DNA from 3 places in the Pseudomonas sp. GW821-FHT09C09 genome. Region 1 is predicted to be linked to each of the others. Evidence: riboswitches for the same ligand, from Rfam matches in the RefSeq annotation. Region 1 holds a riboswitch; each other region holds the start of a gene.
The links. Region 1 has a riboswitch for cobalamin ahead of AC07NR_RS08320 (CbtB domain-containing protein). Riboswitches for the same ligand answer to the same signal wherever they lie in the genome.
Positions count from the first base shown of each region.

Region 1 (7,360 bases):
CCGCGACATCCAGCCGATCTTCACCGAGAAGTGCGTGGCCTGCCATGCGTGCTACGACTCTGCCTGCCAATTGAACCTGGGCAGCGGTGAAGGCGCGGCCCGTGGCGCGAGCAAGATGCCGGTCTACGATGGCGAGCGCACTCAGGCAGCGCCGACCACGCGGCTGTTCTACGACGCTTTTGGCAAACGCGCCTGGCAACAGAAAGACTTCTATTCGGTGCTCGACGCCCAGGGCAGCCAGGCCGCACTGATGGCGCGCATGCTGGAACTGGGGCACAAAACGCCGCTGACACCCAACGCCAAACTGCCGGAAGACATCGTCCTCGGCCTGCAACGGGAAAACATGTGTGCGATGCCCGCTGAGTTCGACGGCTATGCCGGTGCTCACCCGAAAGAGGGTATGCCGCTGGCGGTGACCGGCCTGACCGATCAGCAATACCAGACATTGCAGCGCTGGCTGGCGTCCGGCGCGCCGATCGATGAGCAAGGCCTGGCGCCGAGTGCCAAGGAAGCGCTGCAGATCGTGCAGTGGGAAAACCTGCTCAACCAGCCAGGTGCGCGGGAAAGCCTGGTCGGGCGCTGGCTGTTCGAACACTGGTTCCTGGCGCACATCTACTTCAAGGACGGCGAGCCGGGGCATTTCTTCCAGTGGGTGCGTTCGCGCACGCCCACCGGTCAGCCGATCGATCTGATCGCCACCCGCCGTCCCAATGACGATCCGGGCACCCAGGTGTATTACCGCCTGTGGCCGGTGCAGGGCGTGATCGTGCACAAGACCCACATCACCTATCCGCTGAGCGCGGCAAAGATGGCGCGGGTCAAGAGCCTGTTCTACAACGGCAACTGGCAGGTGCATGCTCTGCCGGGCTACGGGCCGCAGAGCCGCGCCAACCCGTTCGCCACCTTCGAGGCGATTCCGGCGCAGGCGCGGTATCAGTTCATGCTCGATAACGCCGAATACTTCGTGCGTACCTTCATTCGCGGCCCGGTGTGCCGTGGGCAGATCGCGACCGACGTGATTCGCGACAACTTCTGGGCGCTGTTCCAGGCCCCGGAACACGACCTGTACATCACCGACCCGAACTATCGCGGCCAGGCCACGCCGTTGCTGGCCATGCCGGGGCAGAACGACGATGTCGGCAGCGTCCTGAGCCTGTGGCACGACTACCGCAACAAGCGCAACAAATACGAAGCCCTGCGCCGGGATAGCTACGCGGATCAACCGGCGCCGAGCTGGTCGACCCTGTGGGCGGGCAACGACAATGCACTGTTGAGCATCTTCCGCCACTTCGACAGCGCCTCGGTGACCAAAGGCCTGATCGGTGAGGTGCCGCAGACCATGTGGCTGTTCGACTATCCGTTGCTCGAACGCACCTATTACCAGTTGGCAGTCAATTTCGACGTGTTCGGCAACGTCTCCCATCAGGCGCAGACCCGGCTGTACTTCGACTTGATCCGCAACGGCGCCGAACAGAACTTCCTGCGCCTGATGCCGGCAGACTCCCGCGAGGATTACCTCGACGATTGGTACCAGAGCAGCGGCCAGTTCAAGATGTGGCTGGATTACGAGTCCATCGATGATGACAAGCCGACCGCGCTGAAACTCGACGAAAAGGACCCGAAACATGACTTCGCCATGCAGTTGCTCGCTCGCTACGGCGACCTCAACGCGCGGCCCGATCCGATCAACCGCTGCGTGGATGCCTATTGCTCGCGGCCGAACATCGATCCGGCGCTGCAAAATGCCGAACAGGCCCTGAGCCGCCTGACGGCGCGTCCTGCAGCGGGGCTGAAGGTGATCGATCAACTGCCGGAAGCGACCATGTTGCGCATCGAAACCCGCAGCGGCAAACGCGAGGTCTACAGCCTGCTTCGCAACCGCGCCCACAGCAACGTGGCGTTCCTGCTCGGTGAGTCGCTGCGCTATCAGCCGGGGCTCGATACTCTGACCATCTACCCGGGCGTGCTCAGCAGTTATCCGAACTTCATGTTCAACATCCCGGCGGACCAGGTGCCGGCGTTTGTCGATGCCATGGAAAGCGCCAAGGATGCGCCACAGTTCGAGAAGATCGTCGAACGCTGGGGCATCCGCCGCAGCCATCCGCAGTTCTGGTTCTATTTCCATGACCTGAGCCAGTACATCCACGAAACCGACCCGGTGGAAGAGGGTGTGCTGGACATGAACCGGTACGAGAATCTTTGATCGTTTGAACGATGGCCGCTGTCCCAATCCTGTGGAGTACGGGATCGGGAGCACCATCGATGTTGATTTCAGTGCAGGCCCTGCGAGCGCTCGCCGCGTGGGCAGTGGTCTGCCATCACTTCATGCAGATTTTCTTCGACTTCGAGGCGCGCGGGCCGATAGGGCAGCTGTTCATCGACAAGGGCGCCGTGGGCGTCGATATCTTCTTCGTGATCAGCGGGCTGGTGATTTTCCTGTCCACCGAAGGCAAGGCGCTGCCGCCGGCGCGGTTTCTGCTGTATCGGCTGTTTCGGATTGTTCCGGCGTATTGGCTCTACACCGTGCTGATGGCGTTGCTGGTGGTGTTTGCCCGGCCGCTGCTGCCGGATCAGACGGTGGACTGGCGTCATTTACTGCTGTCGTTGCTGTTCATCCCGACCGAAAACCCCGGTGGCTACGGGATCTATCCGACCCTGAATGTCGGCTGGACGCTGAATTACGAAATGCTGTTCTACGTGTTGTTCGCCTGGGCACTGTTGTTTCGGCTGCAAGTCCGTTTGCTGGTGGTTGCGGCGCTGTTGTATGCGGTGTGTCAGGCCTGGACCGGGTTTGGCTGGGTCAGCGAGTTTTATCGCTCGGACATCGTTTACGAATTCCTGCTGGGGATCGGCATCGGCATGCTCTATCGTCGCGGCTGGATCGGCCCGGCGCTCTGGCTGCCGCTGCTGGGGATCGGCCCGGCGCTCTGGCTGCCGCTGCTGGGGATCGGTGCGGCGTTGCTGGCGATCTATCACCTGCCACCGGAACCCCGATTGCTCAATTGGGGCGTGCCCGGCGCGGTGCTGGTCATGGGATGCATGGCGCTGGAGCGTTATGTCGAACGCAACAGGCTGCTGAAGCTTCTGGGCGACTGTTCGTACTCGGTGTATCTGATGCACGTGCTGGTGCTGTCGGCCGGCGCTTATCTGGCCAGACGCTTTGGGATCAACCCGTATTTGATGTTTTTTGTCTGTGCGCTGGCCATCGGTATCGGTTCGTGGCTGAGCTACGAATGGATAGAAAAGCGCAGCTATCAGTGGCTTAAAGCGCGGATTGACGGCGAACTTGGCGCTTAGCCGATTTGCGAACTATTCCTACGTAAATACTGGGACTTTGTGCCGCGCGCCGATTGGCGTAAACTCCGCCCAAGCCTGCGAGGAGTTTCCATGACCGCTATTACCATTACCGACGCCGCCCATGATTACCTGGCCGATCTGCTGTCCAAGCAGAACACCCCGGGCATCGGCATCCGCGTCTTCATCACCCAGCCTGGCACCCAGTACGCCGAAACCTGCATTGCCTACTGCAAGCCGGGCGAAGAGAAACCTGAAGATACCGCGCTGGGGCTGAAAAGCTTCACTGCCTATATCGACTCGTTCAGCGAAGCGTTCCTCGACGATGCTGTCGTCGACTACGCCACCGACCGCATGGGCGGTCAGCTGACCATCAAGGCGCCTAACGCCAAAGTACCGATGGTCAACGCCGACAGCCCGATCAACGAGCGCATCAACTATTACCTGCAAACCGAAATCAACCCGGGGCTGGCCAGCCACGGTGGTCAGGTCAGCCTGATCGATGTGGTTGAAGACGGCATTGCCGTGCTGCAGTTCGGCGGCGGTTGCCAGGGCTGCGGCCAGGCGGACGTGACCCTGAAGGAAGGTATCGAGCGCACCTTGCTCGAGCGTATTCCGGAGCTCAAGGGCGTTCGCGACGTGACCGACCACACGCAGAAAGAAAACGCCTACTACTAAGGCGTTCGCTGCAACCATAAAAAAACGGCGCCCCGTGAGCGCCGTTTTTTTATGCGTGAGATTCAATGACGCCTTCGCGGGCAAGCCCGCTCCCACATCGGATCGCATTCCCAGTGTGGGAGCGAGCTTGCTCGCGAAGCGGCTTCAGGGCCGATACAAATGTGCATGCCCCGCGCGATACAGCGACGACTCACTGAAATGATCGCTGCCCAATACCCGCCCGACCAGAATCAGCGCCGTACGCCGAAAGCCTTTGGCCGCCACCTTCTCGGCAATATCCTCCAGTGTCCCGACGACCCAGTCCTGATCCGGCCACGTCGCCCGGTGGATCACTGCAATCGGGCAATCCGCGCCGTAATGCGGCAACAGCTCGGCGAGAATCTTCTGCAGGTGATTGACCCCCAGATGAATCGCCATGGTCGCCCCGTGCTGCGCCAGGTTGCCCAGTTCTTCCCCGACAGGCATCGCAGTCTTGTCCGCATAACGGGTCAGGATCACGCTTTGCGAGATGTCCGGCAACGTGAGTTCGGCGCCCAATAACGCCGCGCAGGCAGCGGTTGCAGTTACGCCGGGGATGATTTCGAACGGGATCTGCATCTCGCGCAGATAACGAATCTGCTCGCCGATGGCGCCATACAGGCCCGGATCGCCCGAATGCACCCGCGCTACATCCTGGCCCTTGGCGTGGGAGGTCTTGATCAGGTCGATGATCTGTTCCAGATGAAGTTCGGCGCTGTTGACCACGGTTTCTGCCGAATGACCTTCCAGTACCGCCGCCGGCACCAGCGAACCTGCATAAATGATCACCGGGCAGCTGCGGATCAGTCGCTGGCCTTTGACAGTGATCAATTCCGGGTCGCCGGGGCCGGCGCCGATGAAGTAAACGGTCATCGTTGGATCCTGTGAAAGTAGGGCGGATCGAGGCTTCAAGAGCACTTCAGATGAACAATGCTCATGATCGAAAGCGGGGATTATCGGGAATTTACGCCGCGCCGGCCAATGCCAGAGTTGCCTGGGCGTACTTTTGCCGGGAAATCAGCAGTTTTGCCGGGGCCTGGATCAGTTGTTCGGCGAGCGCCAAAGCAGCGCTTTCCGCCACGCCATAGCAGCCGGTGCGTTCGAAAGCGATTTGTGAATGGTGACTCAGTCGTTGCTGATAACTGGCCAGTTCTTCGCTGCTGAAGTACAGCAACGGCAGCGCCAGTTGTGCCGCCAGTTCCTGCAGGCCGGGTTCGTCGCGTTTCAGGTCGATGCTCGCCAAAGCCTTGACAGCTTCGAGTTCGATGCGATGGGCTTGCAAGGCCTGGTCGAGCAAGGCGCGCAGCGTACTGGCCGGGCAGCCGCGCTGGCAGCCCAGGCCGACCACGAAGGTCGGCGCTGCGCTGTCATCGGTCATGCGTGGTATTGACCATCGCTTTTGCGACGGAACAACCAGGCGCTGATCAGGCCCAGGGCCAGCCAGAACGCCACGTTGGTCAGCTGCGAAGCGATTTTGAACTGGGCTTCCAGCGCTTCCGGGGCGAGCATCGAGTGCACTACCGGCTGCGGCGCGCCGATCACGTGCGGCACAGCGAGGATCGCCACGCCGAGGATCTTCAACAGCCAGTTGCCGCCAAATGCTATCAGCGCCAGGCCGACAGCGGTCGAAGCAGCAGTGCCGATCCACCACATCTGGCGCGAAGCCAGGTCAGCGGCGGCGGTGCCTGGCAGCTCAGGTGGCAGGCCCAGTGTTGGAGCGAGTACGAACGTCGCGTAACCCGCCAGACCCCAGAGCAGGCCTTGCGAGGTTTTGGTCGGCGCACGCAGGGTGTACAGGCCCGCCAGCATCAGGGCGAAACCTACGGCAACCACCAGATTGCCGCCCGTGGTGGAGACCACGCGCTGCCAGCCGTTTTCCGGTTCCCAGGCTTCGGCATCGTGGGTGTGGGCGGCGGTGCCGGCGGCGTGTTCGTGGACTTCTGCCACCGGCTCGGCCTTCTCGTAGGTTTCAGCCTGGAGAATCAGCGGCGAAACCCAGAAGCTTTGCAGCAAGGTCAGCAGCAGGGCGGCCAGAAGGCCGGTGAAACCTGCGGTCTGCGCGATACGCTTGATCATGTCGTCAGGTCTCAATGGCACGGAAACGCGGCGCTGTGGCGGGTATCGTGCGCGGCGTTGTGCACCGCTTCGATGTGCGAGAAACCGGCGAAGTAGACCAGGCTGGCACCCAGGATCGACGCGAAGATCGCAGCGGTCAGGCGTTGGCTCAGGGTAGTGGTGCTGGAGATTTTGTCCGTGTTGCTGCCGGTGCTGCTGATGATCGACATGGCGCTTCCCTCTGGAGTGTCAGCGGGTGAATGGAGCGCATGAAAGCCCCTGCGAGTCGGGCACGCAGAGGTTCGAACAGCGCCCGCCCACCGCGGGTTTGTTATGTTCAGTGACGCAAAGTGCGCACTGTGTGTTGCGGGCCGGTCTCCGGGCTCACGAGGGGTTGGCGTCAGGCCGACCTGCAAGCGTCACCTTCCCATGCCGTGGGCACAGTGGATCTGACGCTCTCTCGCTTACCGTTGCGGGGGCAGCACCGGACTGACATGGCTTTAGAGTAAAGCACATGATTCACCGGTTTCCCGTTTCACCCTGTGAAGGGCACCCGTAACAAGTTGTGTAGGAGACCATGGGCTGGGGTTTTTAGTCAATTGAATGGGGTGAGGTGTGTTTGGATAGGGGGGGCATATCCGTTGCTTCGGGAGCTGCCGCTGGCGGTTTCGCTCTTACAGCGAGTCACTTTTGGCAAACGCCCGGAATGCCGGCCCAGCCAAAAGTAACCAAAAGGTCTTGGCCCCGGCGTACGGCACTTCGCTTAGGCTCAGTGTTCCCTCGCTACGGTGTCCATCAGGGGGCATCGCCTACGGTTTGCTTCGCTGCACCTCCTCTCGATGTATGCGGCTTCGCCGCACGGCGCTGCGCGCCTACCCCCTGATGGACACCTCCGTTCGGCCTGCCGAAGGGGCAAAAAATCAAAAGCCACATCAAAGGCCAGATCAAAAGCCAGATCAAAAGCCCTCCACGCACCACACACCACGATGAGCGTTAGCTCGAGTAAAGCTTTTGATCGCAGGGCCCGTCGGCAGGCTGAGTGGAGGGATTGATCCGGGGGGGAGCGCAGCGACCGTTTGGCGAAGCCAAACACATCGAGAGGAGGTGCAGCGAAGCAAACCGTAGGCGATGCCCCCGGATCGATCCCGGAGCGAAGGAACCCGAGCCACAGCGAGGGCCGTACGTCAGGGCGCAGACCTTTTGGTTACTTTTGGCTGGGCCGGCATTCCGGGCGTTTGCCAAAAGTGACCCGCCGTAAGGGCGGAACCCTAAGTGGCCATAACCGCAGCAACGGATATGCCCCCAATCCAAACAT
Region 1 covers NZ_JBWKPF010000002.1:736,499-743,858, reverse strand. The annotation lists gene AC07NR_RS08350 (fatty acid cis/trans isomerase) at 1-2,203, shown strand, start outside; gene AC07NR_RS08345 (acyltransferase family protein) at 2,263-3,297, shown strand; gene nfuA (Fe-S biogenesis protein NfuA) at 3,388-3,972, shown strand; gene cobM (precorrin-4 C(11)-methyltransferase) at 4,117-4,863, opposite strand; gene AC07NR_RS08330 (cobalamin biosynthesis protein) at 4,955-5,368, opposite strand; gene AC07NR_RS08325 (CbtA family protein) at 5,365-6,066, opposite strand; gene AC07NR_RS08320 (CbtB domain-containing protein) at 6,078-6,275, opposite strand; cobalamin riboswitch at 6,398-6,617, opposite strand.

Region 2 (7,360 bases), on a different contig from region 1:
ATGATCGGGATCGTTGCAGTGTTCATGGTCGGTCAGGCCCTGGAAGGCATGGTGCTGACGCCGTTGCTGGTGGGTGACCGAATCGGTCTGCATCCGGTGGCAGTGATCTTTGCGATCCTTGCCGGTGGTGAGCTGTTCGGCTTCACCGGTGTGCTGCTGGCCTTGCCGGTGGCGGCGGTGATCATGGTGTTGGTGCGCCACGTCCATGACTTGTACAAGGACTCCGAAATGTATAGCGGAGTCGATGATCCGAAGCTCTGATGCGATGGAGGGCTGCCCGGTGGATTGCCGGGTTGGCCCGTCTCGTGCAGGCAATGCTGGCGCCTGTGCGCCAAAGAAACTGTCATAAAACCAGTGTGTTAACGCAAACCTTTGATTTTGCTTGGGGTCTGTCGCATTGTGCGCTCCGCTTCACGGGTATAAACTTCGCACACTTTACACAGAGGCCACTAACGGTTCCTTGGGAACTGTTCAGTCAGCATGAAACCGATTCAGCTGCCCCTAGGTGTGCGTCTGCGTGACGACGCCACCTTCATCAACTACTACCCAGGCGCCAATGCCGCTGCACTCGGCTATGTCGAGCGTCTATGCGAAGCCGACGCCGGCTGGACCGAAAGCCTGATCTATCTGTGGGGCAAGCACGGGGTAGGGCGTACGCATCTGTTGCAGGCCGCGTGCCTGCGTTTCGAACAGATGGGCGAACCGGCGGTGTACCTGCCGCTCGCCGAATTGATGGATCGCGGCATCGAAATCCTCGACAACCTCGAACAGTACGAACTGGTCTGCCTGGACGACTTGCAGGTGATCGCCGGCAAGCCCGACTGGGAAGAGGCGATGTTTCACCTGTTCAACCGTCTGCGCGACAGTGGTCGTCGATTGCTGATCGCCGCCTCCACCTCGCCGCGTGAATTGCCGGTAAAACTGGCTGACTTGAAATCGCGCCTGACCCTTGCGCTGATTTTCCAGATGCGTCCTCTCTCCGATGAAGACAAATTGCGTGCCCTGCAATTGCGCGCATCCCGTCGTGGTCTGCATCTGACCGACGAAGTCGGGCATTTTATTTTGACTCGCGGCACCCGCAGCATGAGCGCGCTTTTTGACCTGCTCGAACAGCTCGATCAGGCCTCTTTGCAGGCTCAACGCAAGCTGACCATTCCCTTCCTGAAAGAAACCCTGGGCTGGTAAAACCGGGGCTTTCAGCGGGTTTCGGCATATTTCAGGCGCCAGAAAATCCGCTTTCCTGTGCATTGCGCAGGCCGCGTCTCGATTCAAATAGGCTTAAGCGCTTAGATGTAAACGAGAAACCGGGAAGTCACAAAAAGATCGATTGAATTTGCAAATGAGGCTGATAGCGGGCATAGTCTCGGCTTCTTTACAACTATCAGCCACGGTCGTGCCCATGCTAAAGCGCTTCGCACCCCTCGTGCCTCTCGCACTCGTCACCCTGTTGTTCGGTTGCGCTGCTCATTCACCTGTTCAAGAGCAGCAACAACAGGCTAAAAATTCTGCCACCGCCCAGTCTTCCGTTATTTACCAGGAAGAGCTGGACACCGAAAAGGAACTGGCCGCTTTCAACGGCAAGAAGCCTTACCAGCTTCCGGTTCTGGCCGACAGCATTCTTGAACGCGGCATGTCTCTGATCGGTACCCGTTACCGTTTTGGCGGCACCTCTGAAGCCGGGTTCGATTGCAGCGGTTTCATCGGCTACCTGTTCCGCGAAGAAGCCGGCATGAACCTGCCGCGCTCCACCCGCGAAATGATCAACGTGGATGCTCCGCTGGTATCGCGCGGCAACCTCGAGCCGGGCGATCTGCTGTTCTTCGCCACCAATGGTCGTCGCGGTCGTGTCAGCCACGCCGGGATCTACCTGGGCGACAATCAGTTCATTCACTCCAGCAGTCGTCGCAGCGGCGGTGTCCGTATCGACAGCCTGGGTGACAGCTACTGGAGCAAGACCTTCATCGAAGCGAAGCGCGCTTTGGCGAACGCTCCAACCGTGGTTACCGCTCGCAAGTAATCACGCTTTTGTCGCCACGCTCGTGGCGACAGGCGGTCCTTCAGAGGCAATAGACTTAAACTTTACAAGGTGAAGTTAAAGTCTTACTTGAAGTTTGCCGCGTAGCCGCTAGAATCCTGATCTATATTGATGGCAAACCGCCTGCGTCCCAACGCAGGCGGTTTTGTTTTCTGTCGAATCGGCAGTAAAAGCCGCAGCCAGATCAGGATGTTCTGCTTATGACGATGACGGCCCGCCTTGCCCTGATGTTCTTCGCAGCGCTGCTCAGCGCTTGCGCCAGCCGCACTCCGCCGCCAGCCCCCGTGGTTCGCGCGCCGATTGTGTTCGGATCCTCCCAGGCTTTCTCTCCCGCTGCCGAAGACGTGCTGTTCCGCGCGCTCGGGCTGGTGGGTACGCCTTATCGCTGGGGCGGCAACACGCCGGACTCGGGCTTCGATTGCAGTGGTCTGATCGGTTTCGTTTACCGCGACGCTGCGGGCATCAGCCTGCCGCGCTCGACCCGCGAGATGATCGTCATGCAGGCGCCGAATGTCGGCAAGGAAGGGCTGCAGACCGGCGACCTGATCTTCTTCGCCACCAACGGCGGCTCTCAGGTCAGTCATGCGGGGATCTACGTCGGGGAAGGGCGCTTCGTTCACGCCCCGGCCACCGGCGGTACGGTGAAGCTGGACAGCCTTTCGAAAGCGTATTGGCAGAAAGCCTATCTGAGTGCCAAGCGCGTTCTGCAGCCGGAGCACCTGGCGCACAACCCGTAAAGCTGCGAATCAATAAAAAACCGTGGGAGCACATTGGCTCCCACGGTTTTTTTGTTTCAGGGCTTGGGCTATTTGGCCGCCGACACCCGCCACACCTTGTTCCCCACGTCATCGGCTACCAGCAATCCGCCTTGCTGATCAATCACCACGCCAACCGGGCGACCCAAAGCGTTTTCGTCCTTGTCGAGGAAACCGGTCAGCACATCCACCGGCGTTCCGCTCGGCTTGCCGGCGGCAAACGGCACGAAGATCACCTTGTAGCCACTGTGCGGCTTGCGGTTCCACGAGCCGTGCTGGCCGATGAAGGCGCCTTCCTTGAATTGCGCCGGCAGCGTGTTGCCCTCGGCGAAGGTCAGGCCCAGTGAGGCAGTGTGCGGGCCGACGGCGTAATCCGGAGCGATGGCCTTGGCCACCAGGTCCAGGTTTTGTGGCTCGACGCGGACATCGACGTGCTGGCCGTAATAGCTGAACGGCCAGCCATAGAAACCGCCATCCTTGACCGAGGTGATGTAGTCCGGCACCAGATCGCTGCCGATCTCGTCCCGCTCGTTTACCGCTGTCCACAGCGCGCCGCTTTTCGGCTCCCAGGCCAGGCCGTTGGGGTTGCGGATGCCCGAAGCGAAGATCCGGTGATTGCCGGTCGCTCGATCCACCTCCCAGATCGCCGCGCGACCTTCTTCCTGATCCAGGCCGTTTTCGCCGACGTTGCTGTTCGAACCGACGGTGACGTACAGCTTGCTGCCATCCTTGCTGGCAATGACGTTCTTGGTCCAGTGATGGTTGAGCGGGCCGCCCGGCAGGTCCACGACCTTGATCGGTTGGCTCTTGATCTCGGTCGTGCCGGGTTCGTAGTGAAAGCGCAGCAGGCGGTCGGTGTCGGCGACGTAAAGATCGTTGCCGACCAGGGTCATGCCGAACGGCGAATTCAGGTTCTGCAGAAACACCGTGCGCGTCTCGGCCACGCCGTCGTGATCGGCATCACGCAGCAGGGTGATGCGGTTCGGGCTCGGTACGCCGGCACCGGCGCGGCCCATGACTTTTTTCATCACCCAGCCGCGTATGCCTTTGCCGTCGTCCGGTTTTGCCGGGGCATTGGTTTCCGCCACCAGCACATCGCCGTTGGGCAGCACGTAGAGCCAGCGCGGGTGATCGAGATTCTCGGCAAACGCCGCCACCTGAGTGCCTGCCGCTGGCGTCGGTTTCGCGCCGGCCGGCCAGCCGATCGCCGGGGCGATGTTCACCGTCGGGATCAGGGTCTTGTTCGGTTCGGGCAGCTTGGGGGACGGGCCGGTGCCGTCCGAGACTTGCAGGCTGGAGGATTCACCACAGGCGGTGAGCCCTCCGGCGAGTGCGATGACGAAAACGAGGTGGGGCTTGCGCATTACTGATCTTCCCTATGAATGCATTCCTAATCATAGAGAAGCACACCAGCCCGATGGTTCAACCCCTCAGCCGCGTGCCTCCTTGAACAGCACGGCAATGCCGGGGTGATAGTTGCCGGCCTCGCTGCGCAATTTGCGATAGGCGTACGGGAAGTACCAGGCGACGGCGCAGGTGTGTTCCTTTTGCAGGTCGTCGACCATGTCCTGCAGTTCTTCCGGGCTGGCGCTGTGCTGGGCTTTCTGTGGGGCGACGAACAGGCAGCCGAGTTTGAGATCGCTGGCGTAGCTGATGCGCTTGGCATCGCTGGTGATATCGGCCAGGGCCTGAGTCAGATTCAGGCTGGTGACGCGCGGCCAGCGCTGGGTTGCCTGGATGTAGGCGCGATCTTCGGCGCCGGCCAGGAACAGGTCGGCCCGGGCATTGCGCTCGCCTTCCTCGTTCTGTTTGCGCGTGGCGGTGTCGCGCAGGGTCACCAGTTCGGCCATCCATGCGGCGGCGGACAGCAGGCCGAGGTTGGCTTTTTCGTCGTGCCAGTAGGGTGTGTCGTTGTCGCCGCGCACGGCGTTGTAGCGGTCGATACAGTCAAACCATCGTTCCAGCACCGGGCGCAGGAATTCCAGCCGCGGATTGCTGATGATCATGCCTTGCATGGTGCTCTCCCTTGTTATTGTGATGTGCTCTCTGCAGTCAAAAAGCATGGCTCTTTGATATCACTGCTGACAGTGTGGCACAAGATTGGCGTCAGATAATTGATCGGCGGCAGTTATTTGCCGCACGACCCCCTCTTCATTTGACGCTCCACCCCCAACCCTCTAACCTTCGCGGCTTGTTTCAGGTGCTCTGTGACCGCTGTCGACAGAGTGAAACAGGGAAGCCGGTGAGGATTGTCTTCAAGCGAAGAACCATCACGATCCCGGCGCTGCCCCCGCAACGGTAAATGAGTAAAAGCTGCGCCTAATGCCACTGCTGCAAAGCGGGAAGGCGCGCAGCCAGGCGAACGCCGCTCATGAGCCCGGAGACCGGCCTGATCCATCCAGCGGCATCACGGTGGGCGATGCCAGGCTTGTTGCCGTCTATTCTTGTGCCTGCCCGCCGTTATCCAGCCTCAACGGAGAGCTCCCCCATGACTGATTCCCCCGAACGCGACGAGCGCCACCTGGCGCGCATGCAGCGCAAAAAAGCCGTGATCGACGAGCGCATCGCCAATTCGCCCGACGAATGCGGCCTGGTGCTGGTGCTGACCGGCAACGGCAAAGGCAAAAGCAGCTCGGCGTTCGGCATGCTCGCCCGCGCCATGGGCCATGGCATGCAGTGCGGCGTGGTGCAGTTCATCAAGGGCCGTAACAGCACCGGCGAAGAATTGTTTTTCCGCCGTTTCCCGGAGCAGGTGCGTTTTCATGTGATGGGTGAAGGCTTCACTTGGGAAACCCAGGACCGCCAGCGCGACATCGCCGCCGCCGAGGCTGCATGGGAAGTCTCCCGCGAGCTGCTGCGTGATCCGTCGATCGGTCTGGTGGTGCTCGATGAGCTGAACATCGCCCTCAAGCACGGTTACCTCGATCTGGATCAGGTGCTCAGCGATCTGCAGGCCCGTCCGCCGATGCAGCATGTGATCGTCACTGGTCGCGCTGCCAAGCCGGAAATGATCGAGATGGGCGACACCGTCACCGAAATGGGCATGATCAAGCACGCCTTCCAGGCCGGTATCAAAGCGCAGAAAGGCGTCGAACTTTGAATCAACCACGTCACTGCCCGGCGGTACTGATCGCCGCGCCGGCCTCCGGCCAGGGCAAGACCACCGTCACCGCCGCGCTGGCCCGTTTGCACCGCAATCAGGGCCGCAAGGTCCGCGTGTTCAAGTGCGGCCCGGACTTTCTCGACCCGATGATCCTTGAGCGCGCCAGCGGTGCGCCGGTCTACCAACTGGACATGTGGATGGTTGGCGAGCAGGAAAGCCGTCGTCTGTTGTGGGAAGCCGCTGCCGAAGCCGATCTGATCCTGATCGAAGGCGTGATGGGCCTGTTTGATGGCACGCCGTCGAGCGCCGATCTGGCGCGGCATTTCGGCGTGCCGGTACTCGGCGTGATCGACGGCACGGCCATGGCCCAGACTTTCGGTGCCTTGGCGCTGGGCCTGGCGCGTTATCAGCCGGACTTGCCGTTCGCCGGCGTGCTGGCCAACCGCGTCGGCACGGTGCGTCACGCGCAATTACTCGAAGGCAGTCTCACCGAAGGTTTGCGCTGGTACGGCGCGTTGTCCCGGGAAACCGGGATCGAACTGCCAAGCCGCCATCTCGGCCTGGTGCAGGCCAGTGAACTCAATGATCTCGATGTACGTCTCGACGCCGCCGCCGAAGCGCTGGCCGGCACTTGCGAGGTAGCGCTGCCACCGGCCGTGGAGTTCGCTGCACCTGAAGTCGTGAAGACCGAAAGACTGCTCGAAGGCGTGCGGATTGCCGTCGCCCGTGACGAAGCCTTCGCCTTCACCTACGGCGCCAGTCTCGACCTTCTAAGGGCGATGGGTGCGGAATTGAGTTTCTTCTCGCCGATCCGCGATACGCAATTGCCCGAAGCCGACAGCTTGTACCTGCCCGGCGGCTATCCGGAATTGCACCACGTTGCCTTGTCGCAGAATGCCGACATGCTCAAAGCGATCCGCGCGCATCACGCCGCCGGTAAACCGCTGCTCGCCGAATGTGGCGGCATGCTCTATCTGCTGGATTCGCTGACCGATGTCGAAGGCACCCGCGCCGAACTGGTCGGGTTGCTCAAAGGTGATGCGGTGATGCAGAAGCGTCTGGCAGCCCTGGCCCTGCAATCCGTCGAATTGCCGGAAGGCTTGCTGCGTGGCCACACCTATCACCACTCCCTGACCACCACCGAACTGACGCCGATTGCCCGAGGCCACAGCCCCAATGGCGGGCGCGGTGCAGAAGCGGTGTATCGGGAAGGGCGGATGACTGCCTCGTACGTGCACTTTTATTTTCCGTCGAACCCGTCGGCGATTGCCGCACTGTTGGTGCCATGACCGACAACGCCTTCACTGAAACCGAGCGCGCAGCGGTCTACCGCGCCATCGCCGAACGCCGCGACATGCGCCACTTCAGTGGCGGCACGGTCGACCCTGAATTGCTGCGCCGATTGCTTGAAGCCGCCCATCAGGCACCGAGCGTCGGCCTGATGCAGCCGTGGCGCTTCATCCGCAT
Region 2 covers NZ_JBWKPF010000001.1:26,560-33,919, reverse strand. The annotation lists gene AC07NR_RS00185 (AI-2E family transporter) at 1-261, shown strand, start outside; gene hda (DnaA regulatory inactivator Hda) at 481-1,185, shown strand; gene AC07NR_RS00175 (C40 family peptidase) at 1,400-2,017, shown strand; gene AC07NR_RS00170 (C40 family peptidase) at 2,236-2,772, shown strand; gene AC07NR_RS00165 (PQQ-dependent sugar dehydrogenase) at 2,841-4,154, opposite strand; gene AC07NR_RS00160 (hypothetical protein) at 4,221-4,805, opposite strand; cobalamin riboswitch at 4,972-5,197, shown strand; gene cobO (cob(I)yrinic acid a,c-diamide adenosyltransferase) at 5,279-5,890, shown strand; gene AC07NR_RS00150 (cobyrinic acid a,c-diamide synthase CobB) at 5,887-7,182, shown strand; gene bluB (5,6-dimethylbenzimidazole synthase) at 7,179-7,360, shown strand, end outside.
Region 2: linked by a shared signal. The riboswitch ahead of cobO (cob(I)yrinic acid a,c-diamide adenosyltransferase) and the one ahead of AC07NR_RS08320 (CbtB domain-containing protein) in region 1 are both predicted to bind cobalamin.

Region 3 (7,360 bases), 620 kb from region 1:
CCGTGGCGCTGTCGCCGCCGCTCATGGCTTCGTGGCGGATACCGATGCTCGGATGCCAGTCGGGCAGGGCATCGATCTTCGGACGCAACTGGGTGTAGAACGCGTGGGCTTCGGCCTTGTCGTTGTCGATGATCAATACATCGTCCTGACCCTTGAACCATTGATTATCCGTGCCGAACACCAGCACATGGCCGCCGGGCAACTCGGCCTTGCCTTCGGCCTGCACGCCCCAGTCGGTGAAGCCCCAGTAGTCGTTGTGGTTGATGGTCCGGGTGCCGCCATCGGCGGTGTTGTTGATGCGCGTGTAACGGGTGTCCCAGTCGTTGATGTGGCCTTTGACGAAGTAGCTCAAGCGTTCATTGACGTTCTGTTCGAAGGTCGCCGTGGCGATCTGCTGGATGCGGTCGTTGGTAGTCTTGTGGTTGTCCACCGGGCGAGCGAAGTCGAGGTTGGCGTCGGCGTATTGGTAGAACAGTTCCAGGCGCGTGTCATCGCCGAAGGACTGAATCGCCTTGGCGCCGAAGGTCGTGACTTCGTAGGCGCGGTTCTTTTCGCTGCTGTTTCTGATGTCGCGATTGCGAAACGGCTGATAGCCGTCCGAAACGTTATGGCTGACGTAGGCCAGCAGGCCCAGGTCGCCGAAACCGTTGGTGAAGATGTTCTCGACCCGCGCATCCTCGGTGGTGCCGCCGAAGGTATCCACGCCCATGTTCACTTCGCCGGAGGCTTGGCGGCTCTGCGGGCTGCGGGTGACGATGTTGATCACGCCGGACACGGCCTGGGTGCCGAACAGCAGACTTTGCCCGCCCTTGAGCACTTCGATACGTTCGATGGCGTTGGCCGGCAGGGTGTCCAGGTACAGACCGCCGTACAGGCGATTGTTCAGGCGCACGCCGTCGAGCAGGATCAGCGTGTCATCGTTGCGTCCGCCCAGCAGGGAATAGGTGCCGTAGTCGAACGGGCCGTTTTTCGGCGCGACGTACAGGCCGGGAATGAACATCTGCATCACGCGGCTGACATCGGCGCTGGGGCCAGCACGTTCAATTTGCTCGCGGGTGACGATCTCGACCTTGCTGCCGAACTGCGCCATGTCGGCCACGGTGGTGGACTCCACGGACGGCGCGGAAACGATTTGCTGAGTGAGTTCGAGCGGCACGTCATCGGCCAGCAACAGCGGGCTGAACAGGCAGCCGAACAACAGGGATGGAGCCTTGGTGTTGAAAGGTTTGATCATCGTCTTCTCGAAAGGATCTTCGCAGAAGAGCATGCAGGAGAAGGCGTCGCGCACAAGCCGACACCGGCCCATGCCCGCCCACCGCAGGAGTTTGCCAAACAGCATTTCAGGCCGGTCTCCGGGCTCGCGCATCTGGACGCTTTCACCTTCCCATGGCCGTCTGGCCACAGTGGTATGTCGAAAGCATCACGCGCCTACCGTTGCGGGGGCAGCACCGGACTGGTTCGAAACGAACGCACCGGTTTCCCGTTTCACCCCATGCACGGCGGCATGGGACACCTGAAACAGGGCGGCATCTGAACATTCGGACGGGCGCTCGTCAACTTGCCGGATCAAGCCACTTGCGTGTTCTGTTGAACGAAGCGCTCGATCAACCACCGCGCTGCCGGGCCCGGTGGCACATCGGTGCGGTAGATGGCGTCGAAGGTGTATTGCCCGCTGGCGTACTCCGACAAATCCAGTTGTACCAGTCGGCCGCTGTCCAGATCCTCCTGAATCATTGGCCTCGGCATGTTGCCCCAGCCGATGCCCTCACGCAGCAACATGTGTTTGGCGCCCAGGTCCGCCAGGCGCCAGGTGCGGTTGCTCAGCACAGCAAACTCCTTGTCTTTGGTCAGTTGCGAGCGGTCGGACAGCACCAGTTGCGTGTGCTCGCGCCCGGCACCGGGAACATTGCCTTCGGCGGTCGCCAAAGGATGATTCGGCGCGGCCACCGGAATCAGCTCGACGCTGCCGATGCCGATTCTTTCGATGCCGTTGATGCCGTCGTTCATCGGCCCGCTGACGCCCACCACCGCGCCGCGATTGATCACCCGTTCAGTCACGGCGCCGAGCGCTTCCATGTGCAGATGCAGGGCAACGGTGGGGAATTTCTCGCGAAAGGATTTCAGTGCATCGACCACACGCTCGGCCGGCAACATCACGTCGAGCACCACATGCACTTCGGCCTCAAGCCCCTGCAGCAGGCCTTTGACCTTGGCGCGCAAGCCATGCACGCCGTTGGCGATGGTCCGGGCTTCGGCCAGTACGGTACGGCCGGCATCGGTGAGTTGCGGCTTGCGGGTGGTTTCACGATCGAACAGGGTGACGCCCAGTTGCATCTCAAGGTTGGCAATCGAGTAGCTGATCACCGAGGTCGCCCGATGAAGTTTGCGCGCGGCGGCGGCGAAGCTGCCGACTTCGACGACGGTGAGAAAGACCCGCAGTTGATCGAGTGTCGGTGTGCCTGGGTCGGAGATCATTTCGGTGTCCTTGAGTCGCCATGAGGCGTTTACTGGATGTTCAGCTTACCTATTTTATCGAACGTAACGATCTAAATTAGACGGCTATTCAGATGAGCTGCCGAGGCGCAACATTTCTTCATCCGGACGGTTCAAGTCGAACCGGACCCCATTGAAGGAAATTCTCCCATGGCTACTTCTGCAAACATCGCCCAAGCAACTTCTGTACAGAACGCTTCCGACACCAAACAAGCCTCGGCTGCCTTGATCGGCCGCGTCTTGCTCAGCGTTATTTTCATCCTCTCCGGTTTCTCCAAACTGGCCGCGCCGGCCATGATGATCGGCTACATCGGCTCGGTGGGGCTGCCGCTGCCGCAAGTGGCGCTGGCACTGGCGATCATCGTCGAAATCGGTGGTGGCCTGGCGTTGATCGCCGGCTACCGTACTCGCACCGTCGCCGCTGTGCTGGCCACATTCAGCGTGTTTACCGCACTGGCCTTCCACAATGCGCTGGCTGACCAGAACCAGTTCATCCACTTCTTCAAAAACATCGCCATGGCCGGCGGCCTGCTGCAAGTCGTGGCCTTCGGTGCCGGTCGCTTCAGCCTCGACGCCCGTCGCCGCTGAAAGCCGGGCGCCGCGAGGGACTGGTTCCCTCGCGGCGCTTTGCCGTTTGTTGGCCGTTCCCCGCATCAGAATCGAGTAATCATCATGACCGTTCAGCAACACCTCTCCGGCTACACCCGCGAACCTGTCACTCACCGCACTCTGCGCTACCGCACCAGCGGCAGCGGACACGGCTCGATCGTGCGACTGATGAGCCCTTCGGATCTGGGCCAGTTGATCAAGCCCTTCGTATTCCTCGACCTGTTCGAAGGCGAGGCGTCGTTCATTCACAACATGCCGATGCACCCGCATTCGGGGATCGCTACCGTGACGGTGATTACCGAAGGCAACCTGCGCTTCGAGGACGCCGAATCGGGAAAGGGCATGATCGATTACGGCGGCGTCGAGTGGATGCGCGCGGGCGGCGGGGTGTGGCACGGCAAGGAAATGTCGGTGGGCACTTCGCAGCGGATACAGGGTTTTCAATTGTGGGTGGCTTTGCCGCCGGAGCTGGAGAACGCCCGTGTCGACAGCCAGTATCTGGAGTCCGCCGCGATGCCTGAAGTGGGCCCGGCGCGGGTGATTCTCGGCGCTCATCAAGGCGTGCAAAGCCCGGTTCGGGCGCCTGCCGGTATCAACTATCTGTTGGTCACGCTGAATGCCGGCGAAACCTGGACTTACACGCCACCCGAAGGCCACGAGTCATTGTGGCTGAGCGTCAGCCGTGGATTGCTGGCGACACCGGATCTGGTCAGCGCGGGTGAAATGGCGGTCTTCGAACCGGGTAACGGTGCCGTTACTCTGAAGGCCCTGCGCGATGGCACGGTGTTCGTGATCGGCTCGGCGCAGCCTCATCCCTACGATCTGGCATTGGGCAACTACTCCGTGCACACCAACCCGCAGGCCTTGCGAGAGGGCGAAGCGAAGATCGCGGAAATCGGCGCGCGGTTGCGCGAGTATCTCAAGCAGGCGGATGGAGTGGGGGCGGTGCCGGTGTTCAAGTAGTCCAGTAAAAAGTCATTTGATGATGCGGGCGCTACGGCTATAACTGTCGACAACATGGGTGGCAGAGGCTTTTATGGCGGGCGAAAAACTTGAAGACATCCTGACCAAAGGCCTGTCCGTAGTGTTCTGCGGGATCAATCCCGGTCTGTTGGCGGCGGAGCAGGGACATCACTTCGCCGGGCGGAGCAATCGGTTCTGGCGCACGTTGCATCTGGCCGGATTCACAACCCATGAGGTCAGTCCGGAAAACGATCGCTCGATCCTGCATTACCACTGCGGGCTGACTGCCGTGGTGGAAAGGCCGACGGCGCGGGCGAATCAACTGACGGCGCAGGAATTCACCGCAGCGGCGGCGAACTTCGAGCGCAAGATCAAACGTTATGCCCCGCGTTATGTGGCGTTTCTCGGCAAGGCTGCCTATGCCGGATTGTCAGGGAAAAAAACGTTTGAATGGGGCGCACAGGACACGACATTCGGCAGGGCAAATGTGTGGATTCTGCCCAACCCCAGCGGCCGCAATCTGGCGTTCAATCAGGACCAACTGGTGACGGCGTATCGAGCGCTTTATCTGGCGTCGAGCGCATCGCGATAAAGCGCCGCGTGACTTTCATCAACGGTGCTGTGCGCTCAGGCATAATTCCGCGCCGAGCAGCAATCGCCCCAATGGCACCCGGCCTGTCGTCCAGGAAACCCGCAATCCATGCATTCGCTCCAATCCGCAATCGAGTTCATCGTCCCGTTCGAAAGCCACAAGCTTTACGCCGATACGCTGCCGGGCAGCGGTCGCCCGCATTTGTTCTGCATCCACGGTGGCGGTGCCCGCAGCCGAGAGGTGTTTGCAGACCTGCGGCAGATATTGCACGGGCAGGGCATAGGCTCCACCGCGCTGGACTGCATCGGGCATGGGCAAACCGGGGGCGTATTCGCCGAGTCTTCCCTGCAGCGGCGCGATCAGCAGTCGCTATCGGTCATCGAGCACAGTGAAACCAGGCCGACCGCTCTGATCGGCATCAGCATGGGCGCCTACAACGCCGTGCGCCTGAGCGAAATCCTGGATGTCCGGATGCTGATCCTGGTCGTGCCCGGGATCTACACCCCGCAGGCGTACAAGGTGCCGTTCGGCCCTGAGTTCTCGGCGATCATTCGCCAGCACCGCAGCTGGCTGGCGAGTGATGCCTGGGACATTCTCGGTCGGTTCAAGGGCCGGTTGCTGGTGATTGCGGGGGAGTGGGACGAAGTCATTCCGTTGGAAATCCCCGAGCGTCTCCTGGCCGCTGCAACTCAGGCACAGGACCGGCAGTTGTGGGTTGTTCCGCAGGCGGGTCATAACGGTTTGTTGCCGCTGGTGTTGCAGAATCCCGAGTGGGTGGCTGCGATCACCACCGGACTTGTTTCGAGCGCTTGAGAGCAAGCCTGTGAGGGCCGTCTGATCTTCCATCCGTGCGACAGAATTCGTCTATCGTCATGAAGATCAACACATGGCCACGATCAGGGAGCTGATCATGAATCGTCAGGAAGACCTCAACGTTATCTGGAAGCGCATATTCTGGATTTTCATCGCCTTGTTGGTGTTGGCGATAGCCGTAACCTACAGCTTGCCCGACTACAAAGTGCCGTTTATCGTTTGTATCGCCGGCAATGTCGGGGGCTATGTGGGGTTTCACCGACGACTGTCAATGCTTACCGACCCGGAAATCGAAAACCTCTCCCGATCATGGTTCGCTCTGATCCTGCCCTCATTCATAGGCGGGATACTGGCGGGGCTGTTGTATCTCTTGTTCCTTTCCGGCGTTATCAGGGGCGATCTGTTTCCGGTGATCGTTCCGGACGACAATCCGCAGTGTCTGAAGCAAATCTTCAATGACATCTTTTGCCAGCATGCGGAAGGGTATTCGGCTTACGCCAAGTTACTGTTCTGGTCATTCGTGGCGGGCTTCAATCAAGACTATGTCGTTGATCTGATTGAAAACATAAAGGGCAGCGACAAAAAGACTGAATGAAGCAGGCGCTTAGTTCTGCTTTTTTGAAATGACTTCGTTCATGTACTGATTCAAATCGCGAAAGTCGTTAACGCTCCAGGCGTGCGGCGGGATCTTTACACCATTTTCGCGCAAGGTTTTCGGGATCAGGTCACCGTTCGGGCGAAGGATGATCGAGGAGACGATCACGCCCGGATAATCACTCATTCGTTTCTTGAAGGCGGGTGTTGTGAGGTCTGGTGTCGGAGGCGTGCTTTTATTGGCCAGTGGACCGGTTCCCTTGATATCCGGCCCGTGGCACACGGCGCATCTCTGTGAGTAGAGATTCTTTCCGTTGATATTGTCTGCGAAGGAGAGTGCTGTTTGAGAAAGCAACAAAACTGTCAGTAACGCGATGGTTGATGTCTTCATTCTTATAGTTTGCCAGCACAATGCCACGGAACTTCCTGGAACGCTCCGCTAGCGGTCAGTATTGAGCCGAGCTCTTCAATTATTTGCCTATTGAGAGTGGGATTATCGGAACACTGGTCGGCTTCTCCGAAAACGGTCCAAGCGTCGCTGTCAATTCGGACAGTTCCAAACTGGCTTTCTGGATGGGGGTGGGATGCCCATATGCCATGCTCAGTCGTGCTGACCGAGAATCCCAATGGCGCCAGTACCAGGCGGAGCGCCTCCTGGAACCCGATATCCAATGGCTGTGGATAGAACTCAATCAGCAGTTCTTTGCTGCCATAGGCTTCTCTGATCGCGAAAGCGTACATGACCGTTCTCCTGAGGTATTTCGAGTACGTTGCACCGTCTCAAAAAGGGGACTGATTTATTATCTGAAAAAGTCAGCCCCTTTTATGCGCTTATTCCAACTCAGTCGGCACGCTGCGCCCCGAACAGAACGGGAACCGCGTCCAGAAAATGAAACAACTCGGGCACCTTGGTGTTCAAGCTTCGCGAACCATCATCTTCCTCACTGATTGCGAAGTTGCCATTTTCGAGTTGATCAACCAGCCACTCCATAAACGCAGCAACTGAGCTGCCCACAACGTATTTATCGTCTTCGTCACCGCCAAAGTTGATGACCTGACCCACGGTTCCACGCGCTCCCGGGTCCAGATCCACTCCGAGATGGTTGCCACCGTAGTCGTAGGCGAAAGGAATCCAGTATCGGTTGGCGTACAGCGCCTGGACAGCGTCGGGAGTTCCTGAAGTGCAGAACGCGCTCGTCTCGGTCATTTCTTCGGTCGACCACCCATCGATAATGTCTTTCCAGGACTCCCAATTCTCTCTGGCTTTTGCCAGCGACAGAAACTCAAGACCATAGA
Region 3 covers NZ_JBWKPF010000002.1:119,168-126,527, forward strand. The annotation lists gene AC07NR_RS05630 (TonB-dependent receptor plug domain-containing protein) at 1-1,234, opposite strand, end outside; cobalamin riboswitch at 1,327-1,532, opposite strand; gene AC07NR_RS05635 (LysR family transcriptional regulator) at 1,567-2,475, opposite strand; gene AC07NR_RS05640 (DoxX family protein) at 2,644-3,081, shown strand; gene AC07NR_RS05645 (pirin family protein) at 3,166-4,065, shown strand; gene mug (G/U mismatch-specific DNA glycosylase) at 4,139-4,657, shown strand; gene AC07NR_RS05655 (alpha/beta fold hydrolase) at 4,766-5,470, shown strand; gene AC07NR_RS05660 (hypothetical protein) at 5,568-6,065, shown strand; gene AC07NR_RS05665 (c-type cytochrome) at 6,075-6,455, opposite strand; gene AC07NR_RS05670 (hypothetical protein) at 6,458-6,805, opposite strand; gene AC07NR_RS05675 (SMI1/KNR4 family protein) at 6,906-7,360, opposite strand, start outside.
Region 3: linked by a shared signal. The riboswitch ahead of AC07NR_RS05630 (TonB-dependent receptor plug domain-containing protein) and the one ahead of AC07NR_RS08320 (CbtB domain-containing protein) in region 1 are both predicted to bind cobalamin.